DNA from 2 places in the Corynebacterium ammoniagenes DSM 20306 genome. Region 2 is predicted to be linked to the other one. Evidence: predicted binding sites of a transcription regulator. Region 2 holds the regulator's gene; the other holds the start of a gene.

Region 1 (3,420 bases), 670 kb from region 2:
CTCCAGCCGGCGATGCCCCAGAAGGCGAAAGCCCAACAGACGGCAGCCCAGCCGAAGACGGCGCGCCTCAGGGCGATGAACCGGTCGGCAACGTTGTCGAAGACAATGAGGACGCACCAGACCCAGTCGGCGAAATGCCGCCAGGTGAAGTCCCTTCCGGGCAGTAGTGCACGCCTGCTTCCCACATTCAACAGCAAAATGGGGAAGGCGAATACACACCTTCCCCGTAGCTACAGCTCGGGAAACTCGAAAAATCCTTCAATAGCTCATCATTAGCTAGGAAGCCCGCGGTACCGGACCTGTCTCATCGGAGATATTAAATAATGCGCCACCCATCTCGTTGTCTGGTATGGGCGGACCTGCATCTTTTGCGCGCGCGGATCGCCGCTCAGCTTTTCGCCTGTAGTGTGCTGCCGCTGATTCCTCCGCCATCGTCGACTCGTTGAAAATGACCCCCTCTTTACCGGGCATTTTCTTTCCGACTCGCCCCGAATAGGGATCTCGTTCCGAGTGCCCCATTCCGTTTCGGAAATCATGGTGGTCATTATTATCCACGTGATGCCTGCGGCACAGCAGTGTTAGGTTTCGGGTATCCGTTGCACCGCCGTGCTGCCAAGCCACCAAGTGATGATCATCGGTTTCTGCCATCGGTCTATTGCAACCCGGTGCAGTACAACACAGCTCCGCAGCAAATAATGCCAGCTTTTGTGCAAATGATGCAGTTCTCTTGGTTCTTCCGAGAGCTAGCGGTTGGAAATCCTCGGGGTCGAGTACTGCGAGGTAGTCGTTTGTTCCCTCTGAGAGTCGAACTACATCCCAGATACTCAGTTCATGGCCGGTATCGGTGATAAAAGTCGAGTCAGGGGAAAGGTCGTTGAGGTCATCCAAGGTTGTCGACAGCAAGATAGAACCCAAACCAGACTTCGGATCCTTGCCCTCAACGTATTGGGAGCATACTTCCATCAATTGGTCATGGCGACGCTGCCCAAAGGTACGGTTGTCATCCTCGGGAGGTAGCACTGGGCTGCCGGGGCGCTGTGCTGGAAGGAGCACCTTCGCCAATAGTGCGGCGCCGAGGGAGTCCGTACGAATAGATACTCGCACTGAACCATCCTCATCTGGTTCACTCATCCAGAAGTTGCGCTTACGGGTAGCTGCAAAGGGATCCTTCTTGCCATTGGGCATCCTCCCAGCGGCATTAGCCTTGGTAACTCGCTTGCGCAGCCATTTACGCAAGTCTTCAGGAGAGCGTTTCTTGGCTTCATCCATGGCTTGAGCTCGAAGTTCCTGGGGCCCAGGCTCGGCATGCTTATTCAAGTTACGCAGCTCTTGTTCAATGATCTTGGCTATTTCCACACTGGCAGCTTCTTCAGCCATCTTGCGACGACGTTCCTCTTGAGCTTTACGCTCCCGCTCTGCCCGTCGTTCAGCTTCGCGCTGTGCTTCTTCGTGTTCGCGTCGGGCAGCTTCCTCAGCCTCTTCCTTCTTACGGCGTGCTTCTTCTTCCGCTTGCTGCCGTTGCTTGGCCTGCTCCTCTTCACTGAGTTCACTGTCAGGTTCGGGGATTGGCTCTTGCTCACAGGGCTCTGGCTCAGGAACTGGCTCGGGGACGACCTTTCCGTAAAGACTTCTGCCCGCTGAAAGGCGCATTGCGGCTTCCGCGCGGGTCAACCCCAGACAATTAGTGAGGTAGTCAGCGGCACGGGAGGAGCCAACGAGGCGCCCAGCGTCGTCTCGTTCGGCCATGAATGCGAATGCAGCATCTAAAAGTGTCTTCCGGTGAAGTGATTCTTCAAGACGTTCAAAATTGGTATGAACGCGGTGAAACGGTATGGAATCAATATTTTCCACAGACTCGCACAATTCATCAATACCCGCAATGACAAGCTCTACTGCGTTCTTTATGTTCGATGAAATATCGTTATCATTCATGGCCAGCCCTCCTTTCCGGGCCACTTTGTTCTAATGTTCTGGCACCAATATTAGTCCAATTCCCAGACGCCGCAACACTCGTTATCGAACTGTTATTCGAACATTTAAAGCGGCCTACAGATAGCAAAATTCCCACCGCTACAGCTACATAGTTAGTGCCTTGTACGACCTCATGGAATAATGACGGCATGACAGTATCTGATGCAGATCTATCCACTGTTGCCGAACAGTTGGGTCGCAAACCCCGGGGCGTAGTCGATATCGCGTACCGCACGCCAGATGGCCAGCCTGCAGTAATCAAGACTGCTCCGCGGCTACCGGATGGAACACCTTTTCCAACGTTGTACTACCTCACCGACCCGCGCTTGACCGCGGAGGCATCGCGCCTGGAGGTGGCCCACATCATGAAGTGGATGGAGGCACGCCTGTCGGAAGACGAGGATCTACAAGAGGATTACCGCAAGGCGCACGAGCACTTTCTTAAAGAACGCAATGCGATGGAAGATTTAGGCACGGACTTCTCCGGCGGCGGTATGCCAGACCGTGTGAAGTGCCTGCACGTTCTCATCGCCTATGGTCTGGCAGAAGGGCCTGAGCACTTCCGTTTCGGCACGGAAGCAGTCGCCCTAGCTGCGGATCATGGTAAGCTTCGCGGGTCAGCTATCCCGCAGGATTGGCCAACGACTGAGGAGCTAGGGATAGACCTAGACCAGTTTGACTTTTCAAATGCCTAGGGTGGGGAGCCTTTAACATGACTCGTGTAGCAGCCATTGATTGTGGCACCAATTCGATCCGCCTTCTCATCTCGGATGTCCGCCCCGGCGGGGTCGTTCGAGACGTGTACCGCACCATGGAAATCGTGCGGCTGGGACAGGGCGTTGATGCCCATGGCGAATTCCAGCCAGAGGCCCTTGAGCGCACTCGCGTGGCCTTGGCCAAGTATGTGCAGCAGATGAAATTTGAGGGCGTGGAACGCGTACGCATGGTCGCCACCTCGGCGACCCGTGACGTGAGCAATGCGGAAGAGTTTTTCGACATGACCGCGGAGCTTTTAGGTGAAGTCCAGTCCGGTGCGCGCGCCGAAGTGATCTCCGGGGAAGAAGAGGCCTTGCTTTCCTTCCAGGGTGCAGTGCGAGACCTGCCCAAAGACCGCAGCCCCTACTGTGTTATCGATCTCGGTGGCGGCTCTACCGAATTCATCGTAGGCACCGCCGAAGGCGAGATTACCGGCTCCCACTCAGCTCGTATGGGCTGCGTGCGCGTGACCGAGCGCATGATGCCATCGGATCCCCCAACGGAAACCGAGGTCGAAATCGCTGGAGATTACGTCGCAGAGCGCACGGCAGAGGTGGAGAAAATCGTCCCCATCAACGAAGCCACCACGTTCGTTGGCTGCGCCGGTACATTTACCACTCTGTCAGCCCTGGCGCAGGGGCTAGAGCGCTACGACGCCGAGCTCATCCACGGCTCCGAGCTGCGTTTCGATGC
Region 2 (3,420 bases):
TGAGTATCCGCTTGGAAGAAATGGGCGTTGATCCTGATAAGGATGCAGACCGCCAAGCTGAGGTGGAAAATGCCAAGGCCTACCTCGACAACAAGTTGCGCAACCTTCCGGCGGGGCGCGTGAAATCACGCGAGGTGAAAGCTATCCGGTGGATGATTCAAGAGCTTCGCGTTTCCCTGTTTGCCCAGCGTCTTGGAACCGCTCATGCTGTCTCTCTGCGACGCATACAAAAGGCGGTGGACAAGCTTTAACTAGCCCACTGCCTTGACATGAGACTTAGACGTCGCGTTCGCGGCGTCGCATGAGTCGAATTTCAGACTCAAAGTCGTCAGCGCTGTCGAAAGATTTATAGACCGATGCAAAGCGTAGATAAGCCACTTCATCAAGGTCCCGCAGTGGGTCCAAGATGGCCAGGCCAATTTCATTGGCGTTGACTTGTGAGCTGCCGTGGCTGCGCACGCGCTCTTCTACTTCTTGAGCCAGACGCTTGAGAGAATCATCGCTGACGTCCCGTCCTTGGCACGCGCGTCGCACGCCCCGGATGAGCTTATCGCGGCTAAACGGCTCCGCTAAGCCATTACGCTTGACCACCAAAAGGATGGCTTTTTCAATGGTGGTGAAGCGACCCCGGCATGACGCGCACTCACGGCGCCGGCGAATTGAAGAACCTGCATCGATGACGCGAGAATCGATGACACGGGATTGTTCATGATGACAAAATGGGCAGAACAACGAGCGTCCTTACGTAGAATTGCTGACACTAGCTCACCATGTGAGGCGTTTGAATACTAGAACTAGTCTACTGCCCACATGCAAACCACAATGGACCGCCTAAGCATGTAATCAGCGGTGCTGCGTAGGCTTGCGGATCCATGGGATATAGCGGTTTGCCAAGCCTTTAACGCGCTTGCACGTCGCCCGCGACCGGCTGACTACTAATGCTCGTGGTAGGCGAAGCTGGCTCATCTGGGGCGCTGATACCTGCAAAAAGAGTACCCAAAATCGCTGCCGCTCCGAACACAGCGCCGAGAGCTAGATTACTTCGAACACTTTCCCATTGTCCCGCAGTTTCGCGCGGACGCGATTCTCGGGAACGAATGTCGTGTTCGACCGTGGTTCGCTGTAGTGTTCTAGTGCTTGCCTCAAGAGTGCGAACATGATTGACACGCGGCTCCCGCATGGCGGGTTCCCATACGGATGCGGAGGGAACCCGACGTACATGCGTAGAGGTAGCTGATGAAGATCGTGCTGAATTAACGTTTCCGCGATTAAGTGCAATAGCCATCGTGTTGTCCTTTCGATTACGCAAACGACACTATCTATCTTCCTAGACACCAGAATTAGCCATTCGCGCAACTGTTCGATTGATTTTCTATGTTCGATTTATAACAGGTATTCGAAAGGTTGTCCACACGACGGCCGAAATAGTCGAACATGGGTGCAAAACGTGATACAAATGGAATATCGCATAAATAGGTTGAATCCTGTCGCCGAAAGCCCGCTACCCACTGAACTACGTCCAATCCAACTAAGCCGCTGAGCCCGATGTTTAGGGCGGGCTTAGAAAGCCAAGGAGTTTAAAATGGCCAAGCCTCGTGGAGTCACTCCCCGCCCCGATATTTCTGAGTTGACCCCTCGGCAACGTCGGATTTTAGAAGTCATCAAAGATGCAGTCGTCCTACGTGGCTATCCGCCAAGCATTCGCGAAATCGGCGATGCTGTCGGGCTTCAGTCCACGTCGTCTGTTGCATATCAGCTCAATCAGCTGGAGCAAAAAGGATTCCTTCGCCGCGATCCCAATAAGCCGCGCGCTGTAGACCTTCGTCAATTTGCGATGGACGATGATCCAAAGCCCGGCCGCAAGGCTGCCGCAGCCTCCACTGAGGAAGATGCGCTGCCAGAGACCGCGTCTGGGGTGAACTATATTCCAGTCGTCGGCCGCATCGCAGCCGGTGCGCCGATTACCGCGGAAGAAAATGTTGATGCCTACTACCCTCTTCCTGATGAGATCGTGGGCAAGGGCGAGTTGTACATGCTCAAGGTTGTTGGTGAATCCATGAAGGATGCCGCTATTTTGGACGGTGACTGGGTCATCATCCGCTCCCAGCCGACCGCCGAATCCGGTGACTTCGTGGCAGCTCTTCTCGACAATGAAGAAGCAACCGTGAAGGAATTCCACCAAGATTCCAGTGGCATCTGGTTGCTTCCGCACAACGAGGCGTTCGCGCCAATTCCTGGTGATAATGCCACGATTATGGGCAAGGTTGTCTCGGTCATTCGCAAGATTTAACGAAGCCCCGCGCTGTCGACCGTATCCTCCCACTCGGTGAGGATACGGTCTTTTTCTATGCGTCGAGTTGTGGGATACTACCGATTTCATCCCCCCGAATGGGTAGCAGCGAGAAATTCTGATCCGCAGGTATTCCCACATTGGTTTGTCCGCTTTCAATGCCCTGACCGTTGTTAATGTCCGCGTCTTCACAGGCCAACAGGCGCGACTTACCCGGGGTGGTCAGACACAATCTGTGTTTAGTTCTGAATTTCATGGCATTCTGGAGGAAACACAGCTCAAATAGGACAGAAATCCACATTTTTGTTCATCCGTAATTTTGTATTCGGAAGCACAGCACCAGGTTTTGGGTGTGGCCTATATTTTTAACTTAGACCCACGGGGAAAGGGATGCCGTATGTACGCCGAGGAGCGACGCCGACAAATTGCTTCAATGACTGCGGTCGAAGGCCGAGTTAATGTCACCGAGCTCTCTGAGCGTTTCGACGTCACCGCGGAAACTATCCGCCGTGACCTAGCTGTTCTTGACCGCGAGGGTGTCGTGCACCGCGTGCACGGCGGCGCCGTTGCCTCACAGTCTTTCCAGACCTCAGAGTTGACCCTTGATTCACGGCTGCGTTCGGCAACCACAGCCAAAATGGCGATCGCTCGGGCTGCCATGGATTTTCTGCCCCAAGGACACGGCAGCATCTTTTTGGATGCGGGAACAACCACCAGCGCGGTTGCAGATCTAATCGGGCAAACCCCCACTGCCCACCAGCTATCTATTGTGTCTAATAGCTTGCCGATTGCCCTGTCACTGGCCAATAGTGGAATCCAGTATGTCCAATTGCTGGGCGGTACCGTCCGCGCCATCACGCAGGCTGTCGTTGGTGACACTGCACTGCGCACAATGGCATTGTTGCGCGCCGATGTTGCCTTCATCGGCACCAATGCCCTCACCCTTGATCACGGGTTGTCGACCGCTGATGCTCAGGAAGCAGCGATTAAATCGGCGTTTGTCACCAACGCGCACAAGGTTGTGGTCTTGTGCGATTCTTCCAAGCTCGGCACGGATTATCTCGTTAGCTTCGCGCCCATTTCGGAAGTCGATGTGGTCATCACCGATAGTGGAGCTTCGGAGCTATTTT

What was found. Region 2 encodes LexA, which represses DNA repair genes until DNA is damaged. Its sites were predicted from a motif close to CGAACANNTGTTCG; they were not measured.
Region 1: CAMM_RS08990 (HNH endonuclease signature motif containing protein) is a predicted target of LexA. The motif match lies at 2,018-2,031, and genes of this name have one in related genera.

Annotation. Positions count from the first base shown of each region.
Region 1 covers NZ_CP009244.1:1,961,821-1,965,240, reverse strand. The annotation lists gene CAMM_RS08995 (septum formation initiator family protein) at 1-167, shown strand, start outside; gene CAMM_RS08990 (HNH endonuclease signature motif containing protein) at 277-1,932, opposite strand; gene CAMM_RS08985 (DUF501 domain-containing protein) at 2,121-2,666, shown strand; gene CAMM_RS08980 (Ppx/GppA phosphatase family protein) at 2,684-3,420, shown strand, end outside.
Region 2 covers NZ_CP009244.1:1,286,920-1,290,339, reverse strand. The annotation lists gene hrpA (ATP-dependent RNA helicase HrpA) at 1-251, shown strand, start outside; gene nrdR (transcriptional regulator NrdR) at 277-732, opposite strand; gene lexA (transcriptional repressor LexA) at 1,583-2,290, shown strand; gene CAMM_RS05915 (DeoR/GlpR family DNA-binding transcription regulator) at 2,688-3,420, shown strand, end outside.